2 regions of the Faecalibacterium sp. BCRC 81149 genome follow, and region 2 is predicted to be linked to the other one. Evidence: predicted binding sites of a transcription regulator. Region 2 holds the regulator's gene; the other holds the start of a gene.
What was found. Region 2 encodes HrcA, which represses chaperone genes, less so after heat shock. Its sites were predicted from a motif close to TGTTAGCACTCNNNNNNNNNGAGTGCTAACA; they were not measured.
Positions count from the first base shown of each region.

Region 1: the regulator HrcA is predicted to act here: its motif matches at 6,898-6,928, upstream of D3F01_RS02215 (Hsp20/alpha crystallin family protein).

Region 1 is NZ_QXJA01000001.1:450,018-464,926, forward strand. Features, by position in the region: gene D3F01_RS02175 (hypothetical protein) at 1-276, opposite strand, end outside; gene D3F01_RS02180 (hypothetical protein) at 258-1,088, opposite strand; gene D3F01_RS02185 (NUDIX domain-containing protein) at 1,227-1,739, opposite strand; gene D3F01_RS02190 (hypothetical protein) at 1,742-1,885, opposite strand; gene D3F01_RS02195 (hypothetical protein) at 1,938-2,198, opposite strand; gene ade (adenine deaminase) at 2,356-4,095, opposite strand; partial or broken gene D3F01_RS02205 (zinc-binding dehydrogenase) at 4,269-5,131, opposite strand; gene D3F01_RS02210 (YitT family protein) at 5,180-6,037, opposite strand; gene D3F01_RS02215 (Hsp20/alpha crystallin family protein) at 6,287-6,751, opposite strand; gene D3F01_RS16000 (PfkB family carbohydrate kinase) at 6,988-7,257, opposite strand; gene D3F01_RS02225 (purine-nucleoside phosphorylase) at 7,270-8,094, opposite strand; gene D3F01_RS02230 (ADP-ribosylglycohydrolase family protein) at 8,260-9,060, opposite strand; gene D3F01_RS15905 (hypothetical protein) at 9,075-9,209, opposite strand; gene D3F01_RS02235 (macro domain-containing protein) at 9,301-10,332, opposite strand; gene D3F01_RS02240 (DUF5131 family protein) at 10,447-11,328, shown strand; gene D3F01_RS02245 (aminoacyl-tRNA hydrolase) at 11,378-11,803, opposite strand; gene D3F01_RS02250 (pentapeptide repeat-containing protein) at 11,816-12,403, opposite strand; gene D3F01_RS02255 (low molecular weight protein-tyrosine-phosphatase) at 12,416-12,865, opposite strand; gene D3F01_RS02260 (HAD family hydrolase) at 12,923-13,699, opposite strand; gene D3F01_RS02265 (DUF523 domain-containing protein) at 13,684-14,145, opposite strand; gene D3F01_RS02270 (desulfoferrodoxin family protein) at 14,655-14,909, opposite strand, start outside.
Region 2 is NZ_QXJA01000004.1:84,031-98,939, forward strand. Features, by position in the region: gene D3F01_RS06615 (HAD family hydrolase) at 1-491, shown strand, start outside; gene dnaJ (molecular chaperone DnaJ) at 679-1,848, opposite strand; gene dnaK (molecular chaperone DnaK) at 1,965-3,794, opposite strand; gene grpE (nucleotide exchange factor GrpE) at 3,898-4,527, opposite strand; gene hrcA (heat-inducible transcriptional repressor HrcA) at 4,524-5,597, opposite strand; gene D3F01_RS06640 (stage V sporulation T C-terminal domain-containing protein) at 5,782-6,324, opposite strand; gene D3F01_RS06645 (diguanylate cyclase) at 6,414-7,889, opposite strand; gene D3F01_RS06650 (aminoacetone oxidase family FAD-binding enzyme) at 8,113-9,396, shown strand; gene D3F01_RS06655 (sodium:alanine symporter family protein) at 9,451-10,836, opposite strand; gene D3F01_RS06660 (hypothetical protein) at 10,961-11,872, shown strand; gene D3F01_RS06665 (PLP-dependent aminotransferase family protein) at 11,779-13,218, opposite strand; gene D3F01_RS06670 (ECF transporter S component) at 13,436-14,089, shown strand; gene D3F01_RS06675 (peptidylprolyl isomerase) at 14,441-14,909, opposite strand, start outside.

The sequences.
Region 1 (14,909 bases), on a different contig from region 2:
CACAAACGTCCGAATGGTTGCATACGCAGCGTTTCGGAAATCCTTTTCCAGCTGCTTTGTGGTAAACTCCTCTGCACCATAAGCAGACAGAACATACTCCCAGAGCAGCCGTTCTTTTTCTGTGATTTTTCCTTCCGCAAGAGCAGTTTGATATACCTCAAGACCAGTTTTCGACGGGACTGCATCCACCTGCAGGCGGTTATAGACCTCATTGCAGAAGTAGAACAGAAAGGGAGTCACATCCGTATAGCCGGAAATCAGAGCATTTCTCTCCACGCGTTCGTAGGCTTTGTAATATGCGTCCTTGTTTTCAGCGATGTATCGGGAAAACGGCGTGAACAGTGCCGCAGGATAGCCCTGCTGAACAAGATACCAGAGGTGAAATAGCCGTGCAGTGCGTCCATTCCCGTCAAAATAGGGGTGGTAGTATGGTGCAGAATGGCAGCCTTATGCAGCTCATTGATGCCGTCATTGGCATTCGCAAAATCGACAAGACATTTCATGGCACCGGGAAGCCGCTCTGCCGGAAGTCCCGGTCTGGGTTCTTCACCGCCCACAATAAAAACCTCGCCATGCCGATAAAAGTGGTTTGGCAGTAATCGATCTTCATCCGGGAGATAATCCCCTGTGCTGATCTGATATAGGTGATGCAGATTCTCCTCGGTGATCCTATTCTGACGATTCGCGATAAACTCCAGTCCGCGCTTCATACCATAGATGCGGGCTTCTTGTTCATCACGAGGGGCATAACCATCGAGGATATAACGGATACTGCTGCGGGTCGAGCGGATACTTTCAATTTGAAAAGTCGCATAAATTTCCTCGGTCATCGCCGACAAACCGAAGTTTTGTCCACTGACAGGGACAGAGAGCAACTGCTTCATACCATTTGTTGAAATTTGCGCGAGGTTCGGCAGGTAAAACAGCTTATTTCCAGAAAAATCAGTCAACGGCAGAGGCTGCGCAAAGTTTTGCCGCAGCAATTCGGCAAATTCTTTGACGCTGACAGTCGAGTACTTGTATTCCATCCGATTGAGTTCAAACAAATGCTTATCTGAAAGCATTTTGGCAAACTGTGCCCCATCCATTCTGTCCACCTCGCAGTTGATACTTATTGATACTATATAGTATCAATATACCGATTCTTTATAAAAAAGTCAACCGAAACAGGCCGAACCAACTTTTTTCCATACTCTCCGTCAAAATTCCCGCGGCACAGCCACGAATCACATCTCCATCGGCTTATTCCCCACTTCGTCCAGATACGCATTCAAAAATTCCGCTGCAAGGCTGTTGGGACGGATGTTTTCTCTGGCTTCCTGCGGGGTGAACCACTTGCAGCGGTCCACTTCGTGGTTGATATGCAGCGCCTTTGCGGTTCTGACGAAAGCCGTAAAGTTGCACATCAGCGTGTTAGACGGCTCAAAAAACTTGGTACGGTTGAACCGGAGGTGCTCTACTTCCAACCCGGTTTCTTCCCGGACTTCCCGCACCACGGCGTGTTCTTCTGCCTCACCGCGGTTCACATATCCAGCCACCAGAATATAAGAGGGCTTGCCGTACTGCTGGATGAGCAGAATTTTCCCGGTTTCCTCATCCACAACAATCATGCTGACCGCCACATTGTACATCGGGAACCGGTATTGCTGGCATTTCGGGCAATAAGGCACAATGCCCTCTTCTTCCAGTTCTTTTTCAATCAATGCCGTACCGCATTCAAAGCAATGCTTCTGAATCATTTTTACACTCCAAACACTGTTTTCGTCAGCCGGATACCTGCTGCCGTTTTGGCATAGGTCCACACGCAGCTCAGGTGCGTGATGTCATGGATATTCCCTTCGGAAAAGGCGATCATCTTTTCCATGATCTGTGCAATGGTCATCATTTGTTTCACTCCCGTTTTTAATACTTAAATGTTCACCTTGATAAACGCGAACTTATTCTTCAAATTTTTTATGACACTTTGGACATTCTTTAGGGATCGGCCTATAACCAACAAGCGAGCAACCGCAATAAGGACATTTCATCATGGTGAGGTGATATACAATACCACCAATAACAGCCATTGCACCGATTAGCAGGCATAGGTTTACTCTGTACTCCTTTGCCGTCATTGCTCCTATTACTGCGAGCAATATTCCTATCATCAAAATGATCCAAGAAATGGCAGCCTGCTTTTGTGGGCTATTGTTTTTCATATAATCACACCCCCTCTACAAATTCCGATTTATCAAATAAGAATTTCCGTCAATTTTTCTCTTGATGTAGCTCGCTTCTAAGAGTAGGAACGAACTGTTCTGTTGCCGGAGACGGACCATTCGGGTCGGTCTCCGGCAGTATTTTTGTTATCGCCTATTAAAAAACAGCCGGAACGACTTTCTGCTGCGCTACATCGATGATGCCGTATGTATTCAGTCTGAGTTTTGGAATGACCGGAAGGCTGACGAAGGCGAGGGTCATAAAGATGCCGATATCTTCCGCTACACCATGTGCCTTGAGGGCATCGTTCAGCGCCTGCATTTTCGCCGCAACGCTCTCTGCGCTTTCGGTGCTCATCAATCCGGCCACCGGAAGCGCAAGTTCTGCCACGACCTGTCCATCTGCCACAAACGCAAGTCCGCCTTTGTTTTTCCGCACGGTGTTGCCGGCCAACATCATATCGGTATCGTTGTCCCCTGCCACAATCAGGTTATGGGAATCATGTGCGATGCTCGATGCAACGGCTCCGCATTTCAGGCTGAAGTTTCCTAAAAAGCCAATGCCCACATGGCCGGAGTGATGATGCCGCTCAAAAACGGCCAGTTTTACGATGTTGTGTTCCGGGTCCACACCGGGAGCTTTGCCCGGATGCCGTTGGAACGGGATGATTTTTTCCTCCGTAAGCAGCTCGCCCCGGTTCAGGCAGATGACACGCTCCTGCTCCCCGCTTTCCCGAAGTTCCAGGTCCTGCAGTGTGATCTCATCCAGATCAAAGGAATCCATAACGTGGGAAAATCTCACACGGTCGATGTCAAGCGGTGCGAGTTTCAGCGTTTTTCCGTGCTCGGCCACCAGCGTGCCATTCTTGTAAACCTGTTCGACCGTAAAGGATTCCAGATCAGGAACCACAACCAGATCTGCCCGGTACCCCGGTGCCACGGCACCGTGCTGCTTGAATCCAAAATACTGTGCCGGAACCAGCGTTGCCATTTTGACGGCCACTGCTGGGTCTGCGCCCAGCCGGATTGCTTTACGGATGTTGGAATCGATGTGTCCGCTATCCAGCAGGTCACTGGGGTGCTTGTCATCCGTCACCAGCATGCAGCGGCTGCAATAAGGCTCCCGGAACAGCGGCATCAGGGCCTCCATATTTTTGGCAGCCGTTCCTTCCCGGATCATGATGTATTGTCCGAGCCGGAATTTTTCCATGGCTTCCTCAATGTTGGAGCACTCGTGATCAGACTGAACGCCTGCCGCAATATAAGCATTCAGATCCTTATCGCTCAAGAGCGGTGCGTGTCCATCCACGATCTTTCCCGCTTCGGTGCAGTCGCGGATCTTCTGCAGGATCTTCGGGTCACAGCGCACCGTCCCGTAGGCATTCATCAGTTCCGCAAGCCCCAGCACGCGGGGATCGCCGTAGTAAGGCCGGAGCTGTTCTGCGTTCAGCACCGCGCCGGATTCATCCAGATCCGTGGCCGGCACACAGGAGGGCAGCATGAAATAAACCGAAAGGGTCAGATTTTTTGTCGTTTCCAGCATAAAATCCAAGCCTTCCAGCCCCGCAACGTTCGAGATCTCGTGTGGGTCTGTGACCACCGCAGTGGTACCGTGGGGCAGCACTGCCTGCTCGAAGGCCGGACCACAGAGCATGGAGCTTTCGATGTGGATATGCCCATCGATCAGGCCCGGGCAGACATATTTGCCGTGCAGATCAACTTCTTTCCGGCCATGATACGTGCCCACGCCCACGATCGAATTTCCGCTGATGGCAATGTCAGCGGTGTCGATCTCATCGGTAAACACATTGACGATTCTGGCATTTTTCAAAACCAGATCGGCCAAAGCATCTCCTCTGCCTGCCGAGATCCGGCGTTTCAGCTCATCAGACTGCATAGAAACATCTCCTCTCTCTGAAGTTCGATTTTCTCACCTGTGGATTGGTTCTGCCCTTATTCTACCACGCCTTGCCGCTGCGGAAAAGATGTCGGGAAACAAAAATGGCCCCGGAGGGCTTGTTACAGCTCTCCGGGACCACTTTATGTGCGTGTGTGACTTGGCGCAGACCGTCAGCACTCCACTGCCACCTTGATCACGCCGTCCCGTTTCTTTTCAAACAGCTCGTAGCCCTCTGCGATCCGGCGCAGGGGGTAGGTGTGGGTGATGAGCGGTTCGGTATCGATCTTGCCTTCTGCGATGAGATGCAGCGTTTCTTCACAATCGCAGCCGTCCACGCCGCCGGTCTTAAAGGTGAGGTTTTTGCCGTACATTTCCGGCAGCGGCAGGGTCTGTGCCTTATCGTACAGTGCCACCACCGTCACAATGGCGTTGGGCCGTGCACACTCCCATGCCAGCCGGAAGGTGGAGTCTGCCCCTGCCACCTCCAGCACCACATCGGCCCCGCCGTGGTCGCTGTGGGCACGCACAAAGGCGGCGCAGCCCTCCGGCTGCACGGTGAGCACCTGCGGGTAGTGCCGACGGATGAACTGCAGGCGGCTTGCGTCCTTTTCACAGACGATGATGCGCTTGGGGCTGTGCAGCATGACGCACAGCAGCGTGCAGATGCCAGTCGGCCCTGCACCGAGGATCAGCACGGTATCCTCGGGGGTGATTTCCGAGATGCGTGCCGCCCAAAAGCCGGTGGCCAGCACATCGCCCACCAGCAGCGCCTGCCGATCGGTGACGCCGTCCGGGATCTTGTTCAGTCCCTGATCCGCAAAGGGCACCCGGACATACTCCGCCTGCCCGCCGTCGATGCGGCAGCCCGGGGCACGCTGCCGTGCTTAATGTGCAGGTCGCTGGAGCAGATGCTGGCAAGGGTCACCTTTACAATGGCGTCCCGCTCGTGCTGCAGCACCGGCTTTGGTTTTTCCATCAGGGCAAACGTCCCCTCTGAAACATAGGTATAGGTCAGCATGCTTTTTACCTCCATGCGCTTTGATATTTCCGGACTTGAGTATACCACGCAGCTCTCCGCCGATCAGATCTTGGGCTGATACTGCATGCTGGACACATTGTAAATGGTAACAAAAGCCTTGGGGTCTTCCCGGTTGATAAAGTTCATCAGCTTCTGATATTCGCTCTTGTCCACGATGGTAATGATCTCGTTGTGCTTTTCCAGATTGTATGCACCGATGGCCTCGTACATGGTCGCACCGCTGTGCAGGTCATGGAGGATGAACTGACGCAGCGCCTCCTCTTTTTCGGTGATGATGCAGACGCGGCGTTTGATGCTGCTATCAAAGATGAAATGGTCCAGCACGATGCCGTTGAAGTAAGTACCGAGGATACTCAGCACCACGGTCTTTTTATCGTAGACCAGGGCCGCGGAAAGCGCCACACACATTCCCGACAGAGACATGGCTTTTCCCAATTCCATGTGCAGGTACTTGTTCATGATCTTTGCCACGATATCCAGCCCGCCGGAGGATGCATTGCGGTTGAACAAAATACTCAGCCCGATGCTGACCACCAGAATATAGCACAGCACGTCCAGCTCCTGACTGCCGGTCATCGAGCCGAACTCCGGGAACAGCTTTTCAAACAGCCCCAGAAACACCGGCAGCAGCACACTGGTGTATACGGTCTTTGCGCCAAATTCTCTGCCGCAGGTAAAGAACCCGATGATGAGAAGCACGACGTTCAGGATCATCGTAATGACCGACAAGGGCAGCGGCACAAAATTGGACAGCACGATGCCAAGGCCGGAAATGCTGCTGACGGATGTATGGCTCGGCACCAGAAAAAAGAAAACGCTCGCCGCAATGATCGCCACCGCCCCGGTCAGGACTGCCGTCTCCCTCAGGACTGCGCCGGTCTTTCCTTTTACATCACTCATCTTTGTCCCCCTAAAATCAAATTTGTTTCACCGATTTCCTCATCTTTGTCGATGCGGACAAGGAGCTTACCGCCAAAGCGTTTGTATTCCATAGTGAAGTACCTCCATAAATTCCGAGTTGCCGTTCTCAGTATACCATGATTTTCCCTTGCGGAAAAGATAGCGAAACAAAAATGCCCCCGGAGAGCTTGTTGCGGCTCTCCGGGGGCATCTTATGTGCGTTGTGCTTTGGCGCACACGACCGGCGTTTTACTCGATCTCGATCAGGTTCGGGTTCTCAGGCAAAGCCTTCGTCTGCTGAGGAGCAGGCAGCTCGATGTACAGGACACCATCCTCGAACTTTGCGTGGATGTCTTCCTTCTTCACATCGCCCACGTAGAAACTGCGTGCGCAGGTGCCGGAGAAGGATTCGCGCCGCAGATAGCGGCCATTCTTATCCTTTTCGTCGTTGCTGTGGCTGCGCACTGCCTGAATGGTCAGGTAGCCGTCGTTCAGATCCATCTGAACGTCTTCCTTCTTGCAGCCCGGCAGGTCAACCGCTACTTCGTAGCCGTTGTCCGTCTGTTTGACATCGGTCTTCATCATGTTTGCACCACGCTTACCGAAGGTGCCACGAGCCTCACGGTTCATCATACGTTCCAGTGCAGTGTCATTCCAGAACGGATCGAAGAAATCATCGAACAGGTTTTCATGGAAAACAGTCGGCATAAGCATAAATCATTCCTCCAATCCCGGCGTTCGGGTCGGGTAAAAAATCTTTATGTTGTTTATTCGGAAAGGCTTTCCGGGGAGCCGCTCGATCACCTTGCGGCTCTCTCTTTTGCCCTTCCTCCTGAGCACGCCATAGTTATAGCACCGTTTGTTAGCAGTGTCAATAGTAGAGTGCTAAAATTCATAAAAGAATAATACTTTCATAAAATCCCATGCAATCTTTTCAAAATTCAGTCGCATCATCGTGTTTTTATCATTTCTGCCGGTACATCGGCGTAGACAGATATTTCATGCCGTTGTCCGGGACGATGACCACGATGTTCTTTCCCTGATTCTCCGGTCTGCGGCCCACCTGCACCGCTGCGTGCAAAGGCGATAGACTGGTTTGCGCCTTTCCCTCCAAAGCCCCGCTGCATGGACTTGGCTGCAAGGGTCTCTTTGGGCGCGAGAAAGTGCTCGACCTCATAGGTATAATCGTAGTTGAGGGAACCAAACGAAAGGATTTTCATGGTATATCTTTTTTACTCCATTCTATGAATCACCGCACCCAGCCATCGGCACAGGGTATCGCCTGCCTGATTTGCGATCTCCAGCACGCGGGCGTGGCTATGCTTGACCGTCTGGATGCCGGTGGCCATGTTAGTGATGCAGCTGACGGCCAGTACCTTCATGCCCATGTAGTTGCAGACCATGGTTTCCGGCACGGTGCTCATGCCCACGGCATCGGCTCCCATCCCCGCAAAGGCGCGAATTTCAGCCGCCGTTTCATAGCAAGGGCCCATAAAGCCCATGTAAACGCCCTCCTTGTAGGCAATGCCCAGTTCATCGGCGGTCTGCTTGGCAAGGTTCCGCAGTTCCAGACTGTAAGGTTCGGTCATGTCCGGGAAGCGGGGGCCGAAGCGCTCATCGTTGGGGCCAATGAGGGGGTTCGTGCCCATCATGTTGATGAAGTCGGTAATGAGCATCAGGGTGCCCGGCGCAAACTCCCGGTTGATGCCGCCGCAGGCGTTGGTCAACACCACCTTTTCCACGCCCAGCAGCTTGAACACATAGAACGGGTAGCAGACTTCCTTCATGGAGTAGCCCTCATAGAAATGGAAGCGGCCTTCCATGGCGTAGACTTCCGTGTCCCCCAGCTTGCCAGCCAACAATGCGCCTTTGTGTCCTGCCACCGTGGATACCGGGAAGTTGGGGATATCCTTGTAGGACAGTTCTTCCGTGTCCGTAAAGTCCGCGGTCAGCTTGCCAAGGCCGGAGCCCAGCACCACCGCGATCTTCGGGCGCTTTTTCGTGTGCGTCTTGATATATTCCGCACTTTCCAGTGCCTTTTCATAAAGATGTTCCATACCATTCTCTCCTTTTCCCCAAAAATTCGATATACTCTCTGGGTTCAGTATATCGGATTTTTCAGGCCGATGCAAGACACCCTCCATCGAGTCTTATTAAAAACCAAGGAGCAGATACTTCACATCACGAGTGTGTTGTATCTGCTCCTTGGTTCTCCGAATGTCTTATCTCTGGCCGATGTTCCACCGAAACAGCTCATATCTTTCCCGGATATCCTCCGGCAGACGTTTCAGAGTCTCGTCCCGCAGTTCCTGCGGCATCCCGTAAAAGGCTTCGGCAATGCCGCCGGTGATGCAGGCAAGGGTGTCGCTGTCGCCGCCCAGAGAAACTGCATTGCGAAGTGCATCCTCAAAACTGACGCTTTCCAGAAAAGCAATGATTGCTTCCGGCACAGTTTCCTGACAGGTCTCCACATGATGATAGGTCGGGCGTATCTCATCGCAGGTGCGGTTCAGGTCATAGCCGAAGGTCTGCTCCACATATTGTTTGATTTCCGGCTTGCTGCGGCCGGTACGGGCCAGAAAAATCACTGCCGCCGTGGCCTGCGCGCCTTTGATGCCCTCCGGGTGGTTGTGGGTGACTTCGGCGGTCACTTTTGCCATTTCCAGCGTTTTGTCCAGCGTATCGAACAGCCAGCCCGCTGCCGACACCCGCATAGCCGAGCCGTTGCCGAAACTGCCATAGGGATTCGGATTTTCTGCGTGTAGCCACCGGCGGAACATCCCGCCGTAACCGGCATGGGGGTATTTTTCTCCCCAATATTGCATCTCGCTCTTTGTTTCTTCAAATGTTCTCTCCGGGATGCCCTTACCTGCAATCAATCCCCGTGCCACCGCAACGGTCATGACCGTATCGTCGGTGAAGTGCGATTTCTCGCTCAGCAGCGGAAAATCCTTGTGCTTGTAATTGTTGTGGTCAAATTCATAGGGACTGCCCACGATGTCACCCAAGATTGCTCCTAACATGGCTGTTTCCTCCCTTACCTATGATGCCGCTTCTGGAAATCAGCTTCGATTTGTTCTTTCCACTCTGCGCCGATGGTGTCCTGCTCCAGCCCGCCCATGGAACCGCTGCGGTCCAGAATGAAAACAAGCTCGGTAAGATTTTTCTTCATAATAAATGCCCTCCGTTTTGTGGTGTATCGCTTTCGTTGGCAAAAGGATACCACAAACCGGAGGGCAAAAGGTCAACGGGCAGGCGACAAATCACGCACCCAGCTGTTCCTGATCGTATTCAAACAATAGCGTATTGACCTGATTGATGTTATAGATTTTGTGTTCCAGACAGTACCGCACGATCCAGTCCCGCTTGGAGCCATCCGAAAAGGCATAGCCCGCGCTCTTGAGCAGGTCGATGGTTTCATTTTCGGACAGGTGCAGCCCCACCGCAAAGGCCAGCACCGTTTTCTTTTTGGGGTTGTAGTCGCGATTGCACTGAATTTTGGAGAAATGCTGCCGGGAGATGTTGGACTGCTTGTACACGGTGGAGTCTTTCAGCCCCCGCTCGTCAATGAGCCGCAGCAGACGAGTGGTGAAGCTTTCACCGAGATTATCCATCAGGCTTTCCAGACTGCGGGCTATCCTGGGTGCCGCGGCGGGTGCCGGAACCGCACCTAGCATCGGCACGGCGGCATCTTCTTCCAGAAGCCTCCGCCGCTCTGACAATTCTCTGCGCCGACGGCCAAATCCGTAGCTTTCATCGTTCTGTGCTACATAGTGGTCGTCAATGTACTCCTCCACCGAGGCGAACAGCTTCCGGCTCACGGCCAGCGAGCCCCGGTCGTAAAGCACCAGATACACGGTAAGGTCGTGCTCCATGACGTACTGCGTGATGGTGTCCACCGCAATGCGGAAGGCCTGTTCTTTGGGGTAGCCATAGTTCCCGCTGGACAGCAGCGGGAAAGCCACGCTTTCGCAGTGGTACTTTGCGGCTAATTTCAGTGCAGAGTGGTAGGCACTGGCTAATTGTTCTGCTTCACCGAACGCGCCGCCGTGCCACGCTGGGCAGACTGCATGGAAAACGTACTTTGCCGACAGCCCGAATGCCGGAGTACACACGGCTCTGCCCAAATCGCAATGGCCGATGGCTTCGCAGGAAGCGGTCAGCTCCTGCTCCCCTGCCGCCTGATAGATGGCGCGGCTGGTGCCGCTGCCCTGCAAAAGGTTCCGGTTGGCCGGGTTGACAATGGCATCCGCCGCCACTTTGGTGATGTCATTGCGGATCATCAGAAACGGCATGGTGGTTCCTCCCTCACATGGTTTTCTTCATCCTATCACATCCGATGGGGCGGTGCAAGGGGTGCTCTTGTTTCCTGTCCGCGCAGCTATTATAATAATAGGTACCGAAAGAAGGTGAGCTTCCTGCACGACATCTGGAATCCATGGCACGGCTGCGTCAAGTGCAGCGAGGGCTGCCAGAACTGCTACATGTATTTTCTCGACCGGATGCGGGACCAGAACGGAGCCGAGATCTACAAAACGAAAAGCGGCTTTTTCTACCCGCTCCAGAAAGACCGCACCGGACACTACAAAATCCAAAGTGGTGAGCAGATCCGGGTCTGCATGACCTCGGATTTCTTCTTGGAAGAAGCCGACCCGTGGCGGGCTGAGGCGTGGGGCATCATGCGCCAGCGCAGCGATGTGGTGTTTTTTCTGCTCACCAAACGGCCGCAGCGGGTACGGGAGTGCCTGCCGCCGGACTGGGGCAGCGGTTGGGACAACATCTTTTTCAACGTCACCTGTGAAAACCAGCGCCGCGCCGATGAGCGCATTCCCATTCTGTTTGACCTGCCCTTCAAGCACAAGGGCATCATGTGCGCGCCCTTCATCGGACCGGTGAGTATCCGGCAGTACCTTTCCGCCGGGCAGATCGAGCAGGTCATCTGCGGCGGCGAAAACTATGATGGTGCCCGCCCCTGCAATTTTGATTGGGTCAAGTCTCTCCGGCAGGAATGCGTGGATGCCAATGTGACCTTCTGCTTTATCGAGACCGGCACCGTGTTCATCAAGGACGGCAGGCGCTACCACCTGCCAAACAAGCAGCTGCAAAGCCGAATGGCCTGTAAATCCGGCATGAATTTTCAGGGCAGGCCCATTCATTTTGATCTCGTGGACGACTGGGGCTACCCCATCCCGCAGGAAGATTTATATACGCCCCATTTCCGCGCAAACTGCGAGACCTGCGGCAGCAAGTTGATCTGCAACGGCTGCAGTGACTGTGGAAAATGCTTATAAAATAAAGGAGTTCTATCAGGAATCAATACAAATGAAATTTATGGCTGATCTAGTGTGCAATTTCGTCCGGCAGCGGGCGGAAACCGATGCAGGTCAGGGTCATGCCTTCTCCGTTTTCATCAAATTCTTCCGGCTCCAGCTCGGTGTGGCAGGCATCCCGGATAAGGAAGAAGTCTTTGTTTTCCACAAGGCCCAATTCCTCGGCAATTGTTTTTGCTTTCAGCAGTTGATTGCGGTTCTTTGCCCCGCAGATAGTTTTGGTAAAAGAGCCATCGAACCATTCTTCATAGGTTGCTTTCTCCAACATGATTTCTGCCCGATAGCCGGTAATTTCTCCGTCTTTCTCGATGGGTTCCACGCCCTGTCCCATGCCGATGGGGTCGGTGAGGAACGCCAGCGAAGCGTGGCAGCACTGCGCCGCCAGCTTACCGGGAGACATCTGCAGGTCTTTTCGGGCAATGATAAGTTGACGCATTTTCTCTCCTTCTTACGACAGCTTGATCTTCAAATCTGCCAACAGATTCACCGCTTCCGGCAGCGAAAATTTCGCATCTTTCAGGCGGCTGCCCAGAATGTCCACCTTATAACCGGCGGCATCCCGGAAATCCGCCTTGCGCAGATCACACTGGTAGAACTCCGTTTCGTGAAGTTCTACACCCTTGAAATTCGCCAGCTGCATCTCGCATTTGGCAAACATGGAGCCGACGATCTCGTTTCCGCCTGAAAAGTTGAAGCGGTTGAGGTTCATTTCGGTGAAGGTGTTATATTTCAGACTGCACTCTTTCAGCGTGTGGATAGGGTCCGGGAAGGCACCGTTGGACATCAGCGGTGCCCACTCAATTTCATTCAGGCGGCAGTCCTCAAAATCCAGCGACTGCACCGAAGAATGAGTGCTGCGCAGACCTGTGATCTCACACCGCACGAATTTGCACTCATTCAGCGTGGTATGATCCAGTTCGCATTTGGTAAAGGAGCAATCCACAAACACGCAGTCGGTAAAGTCGCAATCCTCAAAAGCCTCCTCGGTGAACGACAGGTCAGCAAACCGTTCACCCTCACAATAACGCTCTGTCATAAAATTCTCCTGTCAGCGCAGTTCTTCCAGCAGAGCCGTGCAGCCTTCCAGCACATCCTGCCAGGTAGCTTCAAAGTCCCCGGTATACCATGGGTCGGCCACATCGCCGGGGCGGCGGGTATGGTCCATCAGCAGAGACACTTTATGCTCCGGGTCGCCGCCCACAAAGCGCGCCATATTGCGCAGGTTGTTGTGATCCATGGCGATCAGGTAATCGTAGGTTTCGTAATCCCTCCGTGTCATCTGCCGGGCGGTTTTACCCTCGCAGGAGATGCCGTGCTCGGCCAGCTTCCGCCGGGCGGGCGGATAGACCGGGTTGCCGATCTCCTCGGTGCTGGTGGCGGCGGATGCGATTTCAAATTTATCAGAAAGCCCGGCTTTGACCACCAAGTCTTTCATTACAAATTCGGCCATTGGGCTGCGGCAAATGTTGCCGTGGCAGATGAAAAGCACTTTCGTCATGTCAAAATATTTCCTTATATCGTATCATTTTGAATTTTGCACACATGCGTGCAAAATTCAGTTCTGCTTCAAGAACTCCCGCAGCACATCCTCTGGGCGGGGTGTATGGTTCGGGTACTTTTCCCGCAGCGGTGCGGCGGCACCATCCATAATGTAGGGCACACCCACAATGTCCAGCATCGACACATCGTTATAATTGTCGCCAAAAGCCATCACATCGGCAAGGTCGATGTCCAGAGTTTTGCAGATGCTGCGCACACCGATGCCCTTATTGGCAAAGGTGGTGTCGATCCAGTACGGCCCTGCCACAGCGCAGTTCGCCTCTTTCCATCGTGGGACAAACCGCTCCGTGTAAGATTCTACGCCTTCGTGCAGATACACCGATACTTTTGTGATCTCCTCCGGCACCTCGGAAGGGTCATGGATGATTTGATAATTGTTCCCGATGAACTGGATGCGCTGGAGCATTCCCATGCCCCGCTCCATCAGGTAGGCGGTGTTCTGGCCGGAAAGCATCACTTCGCCCTGCCCGTCGCTGCGGGTCCACAGGTCGTTGGCGATTTCTTCGGCCAGTGCACGGGGCATCGGGTTCTTGGCGATGCACTGTTCGTCTTTATAGATTACGCCGCCGTTCTCACAAAGAAACACACAGCAGTCCGCCACCGGCGCAAAGAGCTTGCGCAGGCTGGTATACTGCCGACCGGATGCCGGGCAAAACAAAATACCGCGCCGATGCAGCTCCCGTATCTGTTCAAAGATCTCGCCTTCCAGCTCTTTCCTGCCGTATTGCAGCAGCGTACCGTCAATGTCGCTGCAAATCAGTCTGATTGACATTTTCCGTCCTCATTTTTCAAGATAATTTTAGGCAATTCCCCGGCATCCAGAACACGGATGCCTTCGTCCATCAGCATCTTGGCAAAAACACCCTGTCCGGGAATCTTTGTCCCGGAAAACGTTCCGTCGTAGATTTCCTTCACGCCGCAGCTGGGACTGCGGGATTGCAGGATGGCAAGCTCCACCCCATTTTCTTTTGCAATGGCAAGGGCTTTCGCTGCACCTGCCCGGAACTCCCGGTCCACATTGATGCCCTCTTTGTTCGTGACAACGCCCTGCACGATTTCCGCCGGGCACCGCGGTGTGGGCAGGCCGCCCAGCACCTCCGGGCAGACCGGAACCACCTGATGCCCCCGCGCAAAATCGCAAACCGCCTGATTGTAATTGTTTCCGCCGCTGTATTTGCAGTTTTCGCCCAGCAGGCAGGCGCTGACCAGAATCTTCATTGTTGCGCGCTCCGTTTTTCAGATACTGAATCTTTTACCTATTCTACCACGCTTTTGGGCATTGAAAAAGAGGATTTTGCTTTTCCTATCCCCATACCGGGAGGTCCGCCGTAATCTTTTCTAATTCCTGTGCAAGAAACGTCAGTCTTTCCCTCAGATGGTTGTTATGCGGTGCATCTCCGTTCAGCAGATAGTCCGTTCTGACATTCAGGCAGAACGAAAGATCCTGCAGCAACTCAATCGAGCAGCAGCGGCTTCTCGTTTCAAAAACATCAATATGTCCTAGTTTGCAGCGCAACCATATCAAATTTTCTACGTTTTTCGCAGGTCTCATTTTCACGATTCCACGCAAAAAATTGAACACTGTTAGCGTTTAACAAACGCATATAGTGTGCCTACTCATTTTATCCATCCCATTTATACACAGTTCCGAACCAAAAGAACCGCATAAAGTTCTCATCAAAAAACAGGGAGTGACATCAAATCACTCCCCGTTTGCATTGATTGTATTAGAGTTTCGTCATCCAGAGCCCATGCAGATTGCAGTATGCGTAAACGGCCACCGGTTTTTCACTGCCCAGTTCAAAAACAGTGCTGGGAGCCTGCCCCGGATTCAGATAGCGGATCTGCCCACCGTTCTCAGTCTCCACGAAGATCCACTGGATATAGTGAACATCCGCCATGGGGTGCTCTACCGCGCCCACTGTGACCGTGAGACGACTGCCGGAAAGCTCTGCCACCGGCAGATGCTTCTCGCCGCTGGC
Region 2 (14,909 bases):
AGCGGCCGTTCGCCGTCCACGATGCCGTGCTGCGGCATTTTTACACCAAGATCGAATATGTGGACCGGCTGGAAGATGTCACCGCCCCTGCCGACAAATTCACCATCTACCTGCCACAGCACAATGCGCAGCAGGCCTACGACACGGTCTATGCCAGTCAGCGGAGCATCTACTCCGTAGCCGTTGCCGGTGAATGCTGGGTGGACATTATGAATCCCGGTGTCCACAAAGGTGCCGCCCTGCAAACGCTGGGGCAGCTGTGGGGTCTGCCGTCTGAGAGCATGATGGCCTTTGGCGATACCTACAACGATGCCGAGATGCTGCGTACCGCAAAATACGGTTTTCTGATGGAAAACGGCAGTGTTCCGCTGCGCCGGAACGTTCCGTTCCTGGCCCCCTCCCACCGGGAAGCCGGTGTCATGCAGGTCTTACACCGTGTTCTGGCACAGAACGGTTGTGTCTGTCCGGAGGATTTTGTCCCGGCACATTAAATTCAAGCATAAAAAATGGAGCTGTTACACATCTCGTGTAACAACTCCATTTTTGTTTAGCGTGCTCACCCTCTCCGTCTTTGCTTCGCAAATCCACCTCTCCCGAAGGGAGAGGCAAGTACTCTTGGCTCCCCCTTTGGGGGAGCTGGCGAGCGTCAGCGAGACTGAGAGGGCGAGGCCGCCAATCTTATGCAAACATATCCTTCAGCTTCTTGAAGAAGCCCTTGCGCTTTTCGTAGTTCTCCTCTTTCAGGGTACCCTCAAACTTCTTCAGGGCATCCCGCTGGGCCTTGTTCAGCTTCTTGGGGATCTCCACCTCGCACTTGACGTACATATCGCCCCGGCCGCGGCCGTTCAGATACTGGATGCCCTTGCCGCGCAGACGGAAGGTGGTGCCACTCTGGGTGCCTTCGGGCACAGTGTACTCCACCTTGCCGTCAATGGAAGGCACGGTGATGCTGTCGCCCAGAACCGCCTGGCTGTAGGTGATGGGCACCGTGACCCAGACATCATAGCCATCGCGCTGGAACACCTCGCTGGGCCGGACCGTGACCATCACGATCACATCACCGGCAGGGCCGCCGTTGGTACCGGCATCGCCCATGCCGCGCAGTGCAAAGCTCTGATCGTCGTCGATGCCCATGGGGATGGACACCTCCAGCGTTTTCCTGGCGGCAGTTTTTCCGCTGCCGTGGCAGACCTTGCAGGGGTTCTTGACCAGCTTACCCTTACCGCCGCAGCGGGAGCAGGGCTGCTGAGTCTGCATCACGCCAAAGGGCGTGCGCTGCTGCCGGATGACATAGCCGCGGCCGCCGCAGTCCGGGCAGGTCTCGGGGCTGCTGCCGGCGGCGCAGCCGCTGCCATGGCACTCTGTACACTCCTGCTGGCGGGTGATGGTGATGTTCTTCTTGCAGCCATGCACGGCCTCATCAAAGCTCAGGGTGATCCGCACACGGATATCCTGGCCTTTGCGGGGGGCGTTGGGGTTTGCCTGACGGGCAGAGCCGCCAAAGCCGCCGAAGCCGCCGCCAAAGATATCACCGAAGATGTCGCCCAGATCGACTCCATCGCCGCCAAAGCCGCCGAAGCCGCCCGCACCGCCGCCGTTCTGGGCTGCATAACTGGGATCAACACCGGCAAAGCCGTACTGATCGTACAACTGGCGCTTCTTCGGGTCCGAAAGCACCTCGTTGGCTTCATTGACTTCCTTGAACTTTTCCTCGGCATCCTTATCGCCGGGGTTGTAGTCCGGGTGGTACTTCATGGCCAGCTTGCGGTAAGCCTTTTTGATCTCCGCATCGGTGGCCGTTTTGGATACTCCCAGCACTTCGTAGTAATCGCGCTTTTCCTGTGCCATAACCATACCTCTATAAAACCAGCAAAGGCCGCCCCGGCAAAACCGGAGCGGCTTTTGCTTTTATCCGGCACGCCTGCCCGCCGGTTTGGCCGGGCATCTGCCGTTTGTGTCAGACCTTAGACTTCCTTGAAGTCAGCGTCCACAACGCCGTCATCGTTGGGCTTCTGCTGGTTGTTTGCGCCAGCATCGGGGCCGGGCTGTGCGCCTGCAGCCTGCTGGGCAGCAGCGGCAGCCTGATACATCTTCTCAAAGACATGGCTCAGCTCATCCTGCTTTGCCTTGATCTCATCGATGGAACCGGACTGAACAGCGGTCTTGAGGTCGGCCAGCTTTGCCTCAGCTTCGCTCTTCACGTCAGCGGGCATCTTGTCGCCGTTCTCCTTCAGCATCTTCTCAGTCTGGAACACCATCTGATCAGCGCCGTTGCGGATATCGACCTCTTCACGCTTCTTCTTATCATCGGCAGCAAACTGCTCAGCTTCCTTCACAGCCTTGTCGATATCTTCCTTGGACATATTGGTGGAAGCGGTGATGGTGATGTTCTGCTCCTTGCCGGTGCCCAGATCCTTTGCGCTGACCTTCACGATGCCGTTTGCATCGATATCGAAGGTAACTTCGATCTGAGGCACACCACGGGGAGCCGGAGCAATGCCATCCAGGTGGAACACACCCAGGCTCTTGTTGTCGCGGGCAAACTCACGCTCGCCCTGCAGAACGTTGATCTCAACAGAGGGCTGGTTATCAGCGGCAGTGGAGAACACCTGGCTCTTGTGGGTGGGGATGGTGGTGTTGCGGTCGATGATCTTGGTGCACACGCCGCCCAGGGTCTCAATGCCCAGGCTCAGCGGGGTGACATCCAGCAGCAGCAGGCCCTTGACATCGCCCTGCAGAACGCCGCCCTGAATGGCAGCGCCCACAGCCACGCACTCATCGGGGTTGATGCCCTTGAAGGGCTCGCAGTTCAGTTCCTTCTTGACTGCATCGTAGACAGCGGGGATACGGGTGGAACCACCGACCATCAGGACCTTCTTCAGGTCAGAGGGACGCAGGCCTGCATCCTGCAGAGCCTTGCGGACAGGGGTCATGGTACGATCGACCAGATCAGCGGTCAGCTCATTGAACTTTGCGCGGGTCAGGGTCATATCCAGATGCTTGGGGCCGGTAGCGTCAGCAGTGATGAAGGGCAGGTTGATCTGGCTGCTCATTGCGCTGGACAGCTCGATCTTTGCCTTCTCAGCAGCTTCCTTCAAGCGCTGTGCGGCCATCTTATCCTTGCGCAGGTCGATGCCGTTCTCGTTCTGGAACGCATCTGCCATCCAGTCGATGATGCGCTGGTCGAAGTCATCGCCGCCCAGGTGGGTATCACCGTTGGTGGCCAGAACCTCGGTCACACCGTCGCCCATCTCGATGATGGACACATCGAAGGTGCCGCCGCCCAGGTCGTAGACCATGATCTTCTGGTCCTCTTCCTTATCGATGCCGTATGCCAGAGATGCGGCAGTGGGCTCGTTGATGATACGCTTGACGTTCAGGCCGGCAATGGTGCCTGCGTCCTTGGTTGCCTGACGCTGGCTGTCGTTGAAGTATGCAGGAACGGTGATGACTGCATCGGTGACAGTCTCGCCCAGATAAGCCTCGGCATCTGCCTTCAGCTTCTGCAGGATCATAGCGCTGACCTGCTGGGGAGTGTACTCCTTGCCGTTCAGGGTCACCTTGTGGTCGGTGCCCATATAACGCTTGATGGAAGCCACCGTGTTCTCAGGGTTGGTGATGGCCTGGCGCTTTGCCACCTGACCCACCAGACGGTCGCCGGTCTTGGTGAAGCCGACAACAGACGGGGTGGTGCGTGCACCCTCAGAGTTTGCGATAACAACGGGCTCGCCGCCCTCCATAACAGCCACGCAGCTGTTGGTAGTACCAAGGTCGATACCAATGATCTTACTCATAATGAAAGCTCCTCTCAAATTCAGAACGTTTTTTTGTTTATGTGATGCTCAAATGTTACCAAGCGGATGTTATATTTGAAAACCCTTGCGGGGTCTTGCAAAATCACTCTGCCACAACAACGGTGGCATGGCGGACGATCTTATCGCCCAGCTTGTAGCCCTTCTGGTAAACCGTGATCACGGTGCCGCTCTCCTGCCCATCAGGGGCGGGGATCTGCTGCACGGCATTCATAAAGTTGGGGTCAAAGGGCTTGCCCAGCGCCTCGATCTCCTCCACATGGAGGGTGCTCAGCGCCTTGGCGGCTTTGTCCAGCGTCATGGTCACGCCCTTCTTGTAGTTCTCGTCGGTGGTGGGGGCGTTGGCCGCCATCTCCAGCGTATCCAGAATGGGGATGATCTGGTTCACGGCAAAGGACACGCCGTCGTTGAACTTCTGGTCAGCCTCACGGGTGGAGCGCTTGCGGTAGTTCTCATACTCGGCGGCCATCCGCAGCAGCTGATCCTTGGCCTGATTGGCATTCTTCTCAGCCGCGTCCAGCTTTGCCTTCACAGCCTCCAGCTCCCGGGCCTTCTTGTTGAAGAAGCCATCTTTTTTCTTGGGGTCTGCCGCTTCAGCGTTCGTCTCGGGAGCCGCTGCCTGCTCAGGTGCAGTTTCCGGGGCGGCCTGCTCGGCGGTGTTGGGCTCCACGGCAGGTTCTTCTGCCTGCGGGGTCTTTTTTGTTTCTTCGCTCATTCCAGGTCCTCCTTATAGATCACAGTCCGCCGGGGTGCGGCTGCCTGCGGGGTATCTTTTCGTTTGCCGCTCATTCCTTCGCCAAGCTGATCGGCAAAGGTGTGGAGCAGCGGCATCAGCTTCTGGAAGGGCATCCGGGTGGGGCCGATGAGGGCCACGGAGCCCCAGAGGCCTCCGCCCACCAGATACCGGTCACTCACGATGCACAGGCCGGGGATCTGAGGTTCCAGATCCTCGCCCAGCAGGATGCTTTCGCTCTGCTCTGCCGGGGGTGCAATGAGGGCGGCGGCCTGCTCTTCGTCGTTCAGCAGGCTCAGGATGCTGCCCACCTTGCCGTCCAGCTGGGGCCAGTCCAGCAGGTACTGCTCACCACCCAAATACACATGGGGCTGGGTGGAATCCTGCAGGATAGCGGCGGCGGCGCTGATCACCGGCACCAGCTCCGGGCTGATCTGGCTGCACAGCTCTGCAAGGAGCCGGGGCGACAGATCAACAGGAGCCACAAAGGTCAGGTTCCGGTTGAGCAGGGCGGCAAGCGCCGCTGCATTTTCCCGGGAAAGACCGGTGCGGACCCGCGCCACACGGGTGCGGACATAACCGGCAGTGGTCACAGCCAGCACCGCTGCGGCGCTGCGGCCCACCTGCACCACCTCGTAATGGGCGATGCAGAGATCCTCAGCACAGGGAGTGCTGACAGCGGCAGTGCAGCCGCTGATGGCGGCCAGTGCCTTGGCGGCACCCTGTGCCAGCTTTTCCGGCTCATGGTCAAGGCTTGCGAACACCGCGTCCACACGGGCGCGGGTCACACGGTCCAGCGGCTGGTCATCGGTGAGAAGATGATCCAGATAATAACGGTAGCCCTTGGCACTGGGGACACGGCCTGCGCTGGTGTGGGGCTGCTCCAGCAGACCCAGCTTGGTCAGCGCGGCCATCTCGTTGCGCAGCGTGGCACTGGAAACTGCCATATCAAAGTAGTTTGCCAGCACACTGCTGCCCACGGGCTCGCCCTCGAGGCCATACAGCGCAACGATCGCCTGCAAGACACGCTGTTTGCGTGCATCCATCGTCATAGCGCCTGCCTCCTTCGTTCGCTTTTTGTTCTTTAGCACTCCTTCTTCCTGAGTGCTAAGACCATTATATCCAATTTTGCGGCGCTGTCAATAGCTTCTCAGAAAAGTTTTGAAAGATTCATAATTCTGTCATAAAGGCCGTACAAAAAAGAGCCGCCCTGCGGCGGCTCTCCTATATAATAGATCATTCCTCCATCTGCTTTGCCAGAAATGCCGCCGCCACGTTCACCGCCTTGAGCTGAGCGGCATCGGGCCGGGCAGTGCGGTCCTCCGTAAGCAGGCCCACACTGCCGGTAACATCCCCCGCCGCAATGATGGGCACAGCGCACAGCAGCGCCCGGGGTGAGCCCTCACAGGGCAGCAGTGCCTTTTCAGGGCTGCCATCGCTCTGGTAGGGCTTGCGGCTGTCCATCAGCTTTTCCAGCGGCTGGCTCACGCTGCGGTCTGCCAGATCCCGCCTGCCCGCACCGGATGCCGCCAGAATGCGGTCCCGGTCTGAGACAAAGGCCGTCAGGGCAAAGCACTTGCTCAGCACATCCACATACTGGGCCGTCACCCCGCTCAGCTCCCCCATGGGCGAATACTTTTTGAAGATGACCTCGCCGTCCCCTGTTGTGAAGATCTCCAGCGGGTCTCCCCTGCGGATGCGCTGGGTGCGGCGGATCTCCTTGGGGATGACCACCCGCCCCAGCTCGTCGATGCGGCGCACGATGCCGGTTGCTTTCATAAGGTTCCCTTCCTTTCCATGTTCCGGTTTTGCTTCCAGATTTCTGCGAAGTATGGTTATTCTGTGGAAACAGGAAGGGAATTATTCATTCAGCTCCTGCCGGAGCGCTGCTTATCCTCATACATCCGGTGGTCAGCCAGGATGCGGATGGCACGCACATCGTCACTGTCACTTGGGTAGACCGCACAGCCGCAGCTGGTGCCAACCTGCACCTCTGCATCCTTCAGGCGGTAAGGCTCCCGGATGGCTGCCTTGATCTTTTCCACCCGGCTCTTGCAGAACCCCTCCGTTGCGGCTCCGTTGACGATGAGGGCGAACTCATCCCCGCCGATGCGGAACACCGCATCGCTCTCCCGCACGCAGCCCCGCAGGCGGCTGGCCACCTCCTTGAGCAGCTGGTCGCCCACATCGTGGCCGTAACGGTCGTTCACAGGCTTGAAACGGTCAAGGTCGAGGTAGAACAGGACAAACGGTGTCTTGTACAGCTCGTTTTCTTTCAACAATGCGTCAAAATAGCGTTCATTATACAGTCCGGTCAGGCCGTCGGTGTTGGCCAGGTCCTCCATCTGCTGGCGGGCCTCCTCTTCCTGCTGAAGTGCGCGCTCCTTTTCCTCCACGCGCAGGCGGGCATCGGTGCGGACACCGTGCACCAGCACGATGCCTGCGCAGAGGAACAGGCCCGCCAGCAGCAGGATGGTGGCATTCTGGATCTTCCGCATTCCGCTGTCCACCACGTCACGGCCGACGATGCCCACAATGGACAGATCCTGAAAGCCCACCGGCCGGTAGACCAGATAGTAGCTCTTGCCCTCGAGACAGTAGGAAAGGCTGCCGCTGCGGACCTCTGCCACGTCCTGCCGGGCCCGGGTCAGTGCGCCCCCATCCACCTGCGTGTGTTTCTGCAGGTAATCGAACAGGTTGTCCATCCAGTCATCGATCTCGCTCTTGGGCTCCTCCGAGAGCATCACATCGCCATCGGGATGGATGATGTAGCAGTCGCTCTGCCCGCCGTAGGCATTGCCGCCGATCAATTCCTCAATGGTCTTATTCCGATAGCTCACTGCAAGGCTGGTGTAAGTAGTTCCGTCGATCTCCACCGGCGCAATGGGTGCAGCGTATACCACCCGGCGCTCCCCGCTCCGCATGATGTAGCTGGACACCGTAGGCTTGCCGGTGCGGTACATCTCTTCAAAGGCCGTCCAGAGGTGATCCACTTTTTCATGCTTGCCCCGGACACTCCAATATTCGCAGTTTTCATTGAACAGATACACGCTGCTGTACCGCCAGATCTCCCGCTCGGCTTCATAGCTGCGCAGGCATTTCTCCGTCTGGCCTTCATCATTGGCGGCCTGCAGGTCCTTGCCCCACTCGTTCAGCATGTTCCAGTTGCTCTGAGAGAAGATGGAAAAAGACTTATCCACCTGCTCATAGGTCTCCAGCAGGTTGCGGGTGCCTTCGTCATAGAACTGCTGCCGGATGTACAGGATGTACCAGCACAGACCTGTCGCCACGACCATCGCCAGCAGCACCGCAGCTGCCGTCCATCTTTCTTTTTTCTTCCACATATTCAGCTTCTCCTCAGCAGAGTCCCAACTCTCTGCCCTTTTGCGGCCGCATTTCCGCAGCCTGCGAAACCACGCAATTCCGTCGAATCTACACTACCAAATTCTGTTTTTTCTGTCAAGACTATCGCCAAAAATTATTGGGCGTAAATTTAAAGCATTCCGCTGTCCTTTTGCCGCTGTGTATGTTATAATAAAATGTATGGATTTCCGAGGGGGTGCTCTTATGCAGCAGATCGTGATATTGGGCGGCGGTGCAGCGGGCCTTGCCGCCGCATTGGCCGCTGCCCAGTCTGCCCCGGCAGGGGCAGTGCGGGTGACGGTGCTGGACCGCAACCCCAGGTGCGGCAAAAAGCTGTTGGCCACCGGCAACGGCCGCTGCAATCTGGACAACACCGGCATTGCACCGGAGCAGTATTTCACTGCCGACCCCGCCGCCCTGCGGCCCCTGCTGGCCGCGGTGGATGCCGCCGCGCCGCTGGAATGGTTCGCGGCGCTGGGCCTGTACACCCGCACCGATGAAACCGGACGGGTGTATCCCTACTCCAACCAGGCCGCAGACGTGCTGGCCCTGCTGGAAGGCCACCTTGCCCGGCTGGGCGTGGAGGTGCGCACCGGCTGCACCGTGCAGACCCTGAGCCAGAACCGCAGCGGTTATACCATCCTGTGCGAGGATGCCGAGGGCCATGACCAGACCCTGCGGGCCGATGCCGTCATCTGCGCCATGGGCGGCAATGCCGGGCCGCAGTTCGGCACCGACGGCTTCGGCACCCGATTCGCCGCCCAGTGCGGCGGAAAGCTGGAGCCGCTGTACCCCTGCCTGACCGCCCTGCAGACAGCCAGGCCCAACCGATCTCTGGCCGGCATCCGGGCCAAAGCCTCTGCCACCCTGCTGGACCTCGACCGCCACTGCACCGTGGCTGTGGAAAACGGCGAGGTGCAGTTCACGGACTACGGGCTTTCGGGCATCTGCATCATGCAGCTGTCCGGTTATCTGGCCCCGGGGCGGGGGCCAAAGCGCCCGGCTGTGGAGCTGGACCTCTTCCCCACGCTGGACGAGGCTGCCCTGACCGCCCTGTTTGCAGCCCGGGTGCCCCTGCTGCCGGGCAAGGCACCTGCGGATTTCTGGACAGGCCTGCTCAACCCCAAGCTGGGCCGCGCCCTGTGGGCAGCGGCAAAGCTGCCTGAAAAACCGGTGGACACCCTGCCGGATGCAGCCTGGCAGGTGCTGGCCAACGCGGCCAAGCACTGGCTGTTCGAGGGCCTGACCCCCTGCGGCTGGAAGCAGGCCCAGACCACCGGCGGCGGCCTGAGCCTGACCGAAGTGACCCCCAGCTTCCAGTTCAAGGGCTGCCCCGGCCTTTACTTTGTGGGTGAAACGCTGGACTGCGCCGGCAGCTGCGGCGGCTTCAACCTGCACTGGGCCTTTGGCAGCGGCATCGCCGCCGGGCGTGACGCGGTGCGGAGCCTGAAGCGGCCTGCCCCGAAGCCAAATCAGAAGAAGCGATAAAGAATGACCCTCTCCATCCCGCATCTGACAGACAGACTGCATGGACGGAGAGGGTCATTTTCGTTTCAGATACGCTTGTGTCTCCCGGACCACCACTCCCGAAAGCCCCACCACGCCCACAAGATTGGGCAGCATCATCAGGCCGTTGAAGGTATCGGAGAGCGCCCAGGCCAGATCCAGCTTCATCACTGCACCCACCAGCACCATGGCTGCAAACACTAGTTTATATCCTGCGGCGGCACGCTCCCCCAGCAGATACACCACTGCCCGGGTGCCGTAATGGCTCCACCCCAGCGTAGTGGAATAGGCAAACAGCAGGACCGACACCGCGATGAACTGCGGCCCGAACGCCCCAAACACCGTGGAAAAGGCCTGCCCCACCAGTGCGGAGCCTTCCACACCGGTCAGGGCCGCACCGGTGTCCAGATCCACAAGGCCGCTGGTGAGCACCACAAGGGCCGTGAGGGTGCAGACCACCATGGTATCTGCAAACACCTCGAACATCCCCCACATTCCCTGCTGGACGGGCTCCTCCACGTTGGCCGCGCAGTGCACCAGCACCGACGCGCCCAGTCCTGCTTCGTTGGAAAAGGCTCCCCGCTTGAATCCCCAGCTGATGGCCCGGGCCATGCCGTAACCCAGCACCCCGCCCCCGGCGGCCTGCAAGCCAAACGCCCCCCGGAAGATGGCCGCGAATGCCGCCGGGACAGCCGCCCAATGGACACAGACCACGGTCAGCGCCCCGAACAGGTAGAACAGGGCCATGAGCGGGACGATGGCCTCCGTAACTGCGGCCACCCGCTTCAGCCCGCCCAGTATGACCCGCCCGGTGAGCAGGGCCAGCACGATGCCCGTTGCCACCGGCGGCACCCGGAACACCGCCTGCAGATTGCCCGCGATGGAGTTGATTTGGCTCATGTTCCCCATGCCGAAGCTGGCCAGCACGCAAAAGCAGGCAAACAGCACCGCCAGTACCCGGCCAAAGCCGCCGCCCAGCCCCTCGGCCAGATAGTACATGGGCCCGCCGCACCATCTTCCGGCAGCATCCCGGCGGCGGTAGCAGATGCCCAGCACGTTCTCGGCATAACTGGTCATCATCCCCAGCAGGGCCATGACCCACATCCAGAACACAGCCCCCGGCCCGCCTGCCAGAATGGCCGCCGCCACGCCCACGATGTTGCCGGTGCCGATGGTCGCCGCCAGCGCCGTGCAAAGGCTCTGGAACTGGCTGATGGCTTCATCGTCCGTGTGGGCAGTCACATTCCGGTCCAGGAAGATGGCCCCGATGGTGTGGCGCATCCAGTACCCGAAATACCGCAGCTGGAAAAATCCGGTGCGCACCGTCAGCAGGCAGCCGGTGCCAAACAGCAGCGCCAGCCCCACCGGCCCCCATACCACACCGCTGACCACCGCATTCACCCGCACCAGGCTCTCCCACATACACAAACGCCCCCCGTGCTCTACTGTATGGCACAGGGGGCGTTTTCATGCTCGGGCAGCGGTTTCTGTATAAAAAAGCGCATCCCGGCCCACCCTGTTCCAAAACGGAACGGAGGAACACAGGATGCACAAAAACGGTTGGAGGCCCTTCTGGGCTGCTTTGGGGGCGGCACTTCTGGTGCTGCTGCCGCTGGTGGGCGGCACAGTCCTGCTCACCCGGCAGATGGTGCGCACCCGCATCCAGACCGCCCAGCCCCAGAGCGGGGTGCCCATCCAGCTGCCCCGGGCCGAGCACCGGATGACCCTGCTTCTCTGCACCGCCGGAGAGCAGCCGGGCTTTTTGCTGGTCTACCTGAACGCCGCCCAGAACAGTCTGAACCTGCTGGCCGTGCCGGGGGAGCTGACGGTTCCCTTCAACGGAGAGACTGCCAGTCTTGCCCACTGCTACGGAGCGGCGGGGCCCGCCCGGTGCCGTCAGGCGCTTCTGGAGGTGCTGGGCCTGCCGGAGGATATGCTTTATCTGGCGCTGTCCCCCGCCGTGCTGGAAAAGACCGCTTCCCGTTACGGGCCGGTGCGGGTGGGGTTTTCGGGGGCACTGACTGCCGATGAGCTGGCCGAAACCGGGCTTTCCGCCGCCGTGCAGAGCATTTCAGCCAAGGAGGCCCATGCTCTGCTCTCCGGCTGGGATGCGGACGGCACCCTGCCGCCTGCCCGCCGGGCCGCTGCCCGGGCGGCAGTGTGGGAAGCCTTTTTCCGGCAGGACCTCGCCCTGCTGCCCGCCACCCTGCCGGATGCCCTGCGGGCCAGCAGCACGGCCCTGCTCACCGACTTTGCAGCACAGGATTACACCCTGCTGGGCACAGTCCTGGAGTTTCTGGCCAACAACAGCGCCCTCCCCCACGCCGAGGCCCTGCCCGGGGCGTGGGATGCAAAGGCGGGCACTTACACGGTCACAGACGCTTCCCGGGCGGCGGTGCAGACCTTCCTCAGCGTTTCGCCCGCCTCGGGGAATGATGCCTCGCTCAGGGAGCCATAGCCCAGCACAAACGTACCGGAAAAATCCTGTTCCCCGCCGGTCAGGTCATAATCGCTCAGCAGGCTCAGGGCCACGCCCTGCGCCTTTGCGGCGGCGCGAAGGGCGGCATCCGGCGGGGCATTTTTCAGCCTTGCCAACAGATGCAGGCCGGTGTGCAGGCCGGTCAGGGTCAGCTCGTCCGGCGCAAAAGCAGCGCGCAGAGAGGCAGCCAAAGCATCCCGCCGGGCCTTGTAGGCCACGCGCTCCCGGGCAAGATGCCGGGTAAAGTAGCCCTCGCGGATGAAGCGGGCCAGGGTCTGCTGCTCAAACCGGCTGACGGTGCCGGAATAGATCCGGTACTTTGCCCGCCAGGCGGGCAGCAGCTGCCGGGGCAGCACCATGTAAGCGATGCGGATGCCGGGGGCCAGGCTGCGGGAGCAGGTGGAGAGGTAGACCACCGGACCGTCGGCCCCGGCCATGCCCTGCAGGCTGGGCAGGGGGCGGGTATCAAAGCGGAACTCCGAATCGTAATCGTCCTCTATGATATACCGCTGGCCCGGGCAGCGGGAGGCCCAGTGGAGCAGCTCCGTGCGGCGGCCCGCCGGCATGGTCACGCCCGTGGGGAACTGGTGGCTGGGCGTGACATAGCACACCGCCGCACCCGAGCCGGACAATGCCTCAACAGAAAGGCCGTCCGCATCCACAGGCAGGCAGCAGCACGCCACGCCGTTGTTTTCCAGCACCTGCTTCGCGCGCTGGTAGCCGGGGTTTTCCACCGCCGTTTTGCCGGGCAGGAGCGGGGCCAGCAGGCTCAGCAGATACTCCATACCGGCACCCACCACCACCTGCTCGGCGGTGCACCGCACGCCCCGGTATTCCTCCAGATAGTCCGCCAGCGCCTGCCGCAGTTCCACGTCCCCCTGCGCATCGCCATGGGTCAGCAGCTGGGGCGAGGAATAGAGCAGCTCTTTCTGCAGCCGGGCCCAGGTGCGGAACGGGAACAGCCCCGGGTCCACGCCCCGAGTGGACAGATCGAACCGGACAGGCGGCTCAGCCGCTTCCGGCTGCGGAGCGGCAGATACCGGGGGCGGCACTTCCTCGGGCCGGGTGGGCAGGGCAAGATATTCCTGTACATAAAAGCCGCTGCGCTCCCGCGGCTCCATGTAGCCCTCGGTCGCCAGGATCTGATATGCCGCGTCCACCGTGTTGACAGACACCGACAGCTCTGCCGCCAGCCGCCGCTTGCCGGGCATCCGGGTGCCCGCCGGAATGGCCCCGCTGCGCATCTCGGCGGCAAGGCTCTCATAGAGCTGCTCGTACAGCGGCACCCCGCTGGCGGCATCCAGTGCTGTTGTCAGATGAAACATAAGACCTCTCCCCTTTTTGGATGCTTTGCCAAACTGACCCCATAAAAAAACTTTATTCTGGGTATTTTCATGGTGCCAGTTTCGCGTATAATAGGAGCATACCAACCACACACCCAAATGTCAAGTAGTTTTATGGGTAAGTTGCTTTGAAACGGGCGAACGATCCTGCAAAACAGGATGGAGGGGGTTCGCCCCGAAAAATTTGGAGGGAAAAATCATGTCTACAACTGCAATGTGGCTGCTGCTGGCTGTGGTGATCGTTGTCATCCTGTTCGGCAGTGTGCTGTACAAACGCACCTTTACCACCAAGGAGCTGGCCCTGACCGGCGTTATGGCCGCGCTGAGCCTGGTGGCATACCTGTTCTTCCGTGTGCCGTTCTACGGCGGCTCTTCGTTCCATCTGGGCAACACCTTCACCGCCCTGACCGCCCTGCTGCTGGACGGCGTTTCCGGCGGCCTGGCCGGTGCGATCGGTCTGGCTCTGGCCGATATCCTGGCCGGTGACCCGGGCTATGCCGTGACCACCTTTGTGCTGAAGTTCATCATCGGCATCACCTGCGGTGCCGTGGCCCACAAGGTGTTCAAGCTGCGCGATCTTGACCGCCACAGCAAGGGCTACCTGCTCAAGGTCATCGTGGCAGGCGGCTCCGGCCTGCTGCTGAACGTCATCACCGACCCGTTCCTGGGCTATTTCCGCAACATTTACATCTTTGGCCAGGAGTACACCGTGGCACAGGCCCTGTCCAAGATTGCCGGTGGTGTCACCTTTGTCAACAGCGTAGCCTCCACCATCTGCGTGGTCATCCTGTATCTGGCCCTGCGCCCGGCTCTGGAGCGCGCCGGTCTGCTGCCCAAGGGCGAGAAAAAGTAAGCCTCTCATCTCTTTCTGACGCATAGATGGAAAGCCCCCGGCCTGTATCCTCAACATGATATGCTGCCCCTAGAGTAGACAGAGTAAAAAGAAAACTCTGCGTACTCTGGGGGTATTTTCATGTCAAGCAAGAACAATCACGATACAGCGGAGGTAAAATATCAAAAAAATGTCCCGTGTTGGACGCTGCAAGCTCACGTCCGTGCCATGAATCGAGCGGCCTAACGCCGATTTGCACAAAAAATTCGCCGTTCCCTTGTGGAAACGGCGAACAAAAATCTTATATTATTTTTTCTGTCTGCTTGACGGGGCACTTCACGGGCAGGCGATGTGGGACAGAAGTGCAGAAGATCAGCCCTCGATGAGCTCAACGGTCTTCATCTTGACGGGGGTAGTGGGCTTATCGTTCCAGTCGGTGCGGACGGAAGCGATCTTGTCCACAACATCCATACCGGCAACCACCTTGCCGAAAGCGGCATACTGGCCGTCCAGATGGGGAGCGTCCTTGTGCATGATGAAGAACTGGCTGCCGGCGCTGTTGGGGTTCATGCTGCGGGCCATACTGATCACGCCGCGGGTGTGCTTGATGGGGTTGTTCACACCGTTTGCAGCGAACTCGCCCTTGATGTTCCAGCCCGGGCCGCCGGTGCCGTTGCCCAGCGGGCAGCCGCCCTGGATCATAAAACCGGGGATGACACGGTGGAAGGTCAGGCCGTTATAGAAGCCCTCGCTGACCAGCTTCTTGAAATTCTCACAGGTGATGGGGGCGACTTCCTCATTCAGCTCAATGTCGATGATGCCGCCGTCTTCCATAGTAATG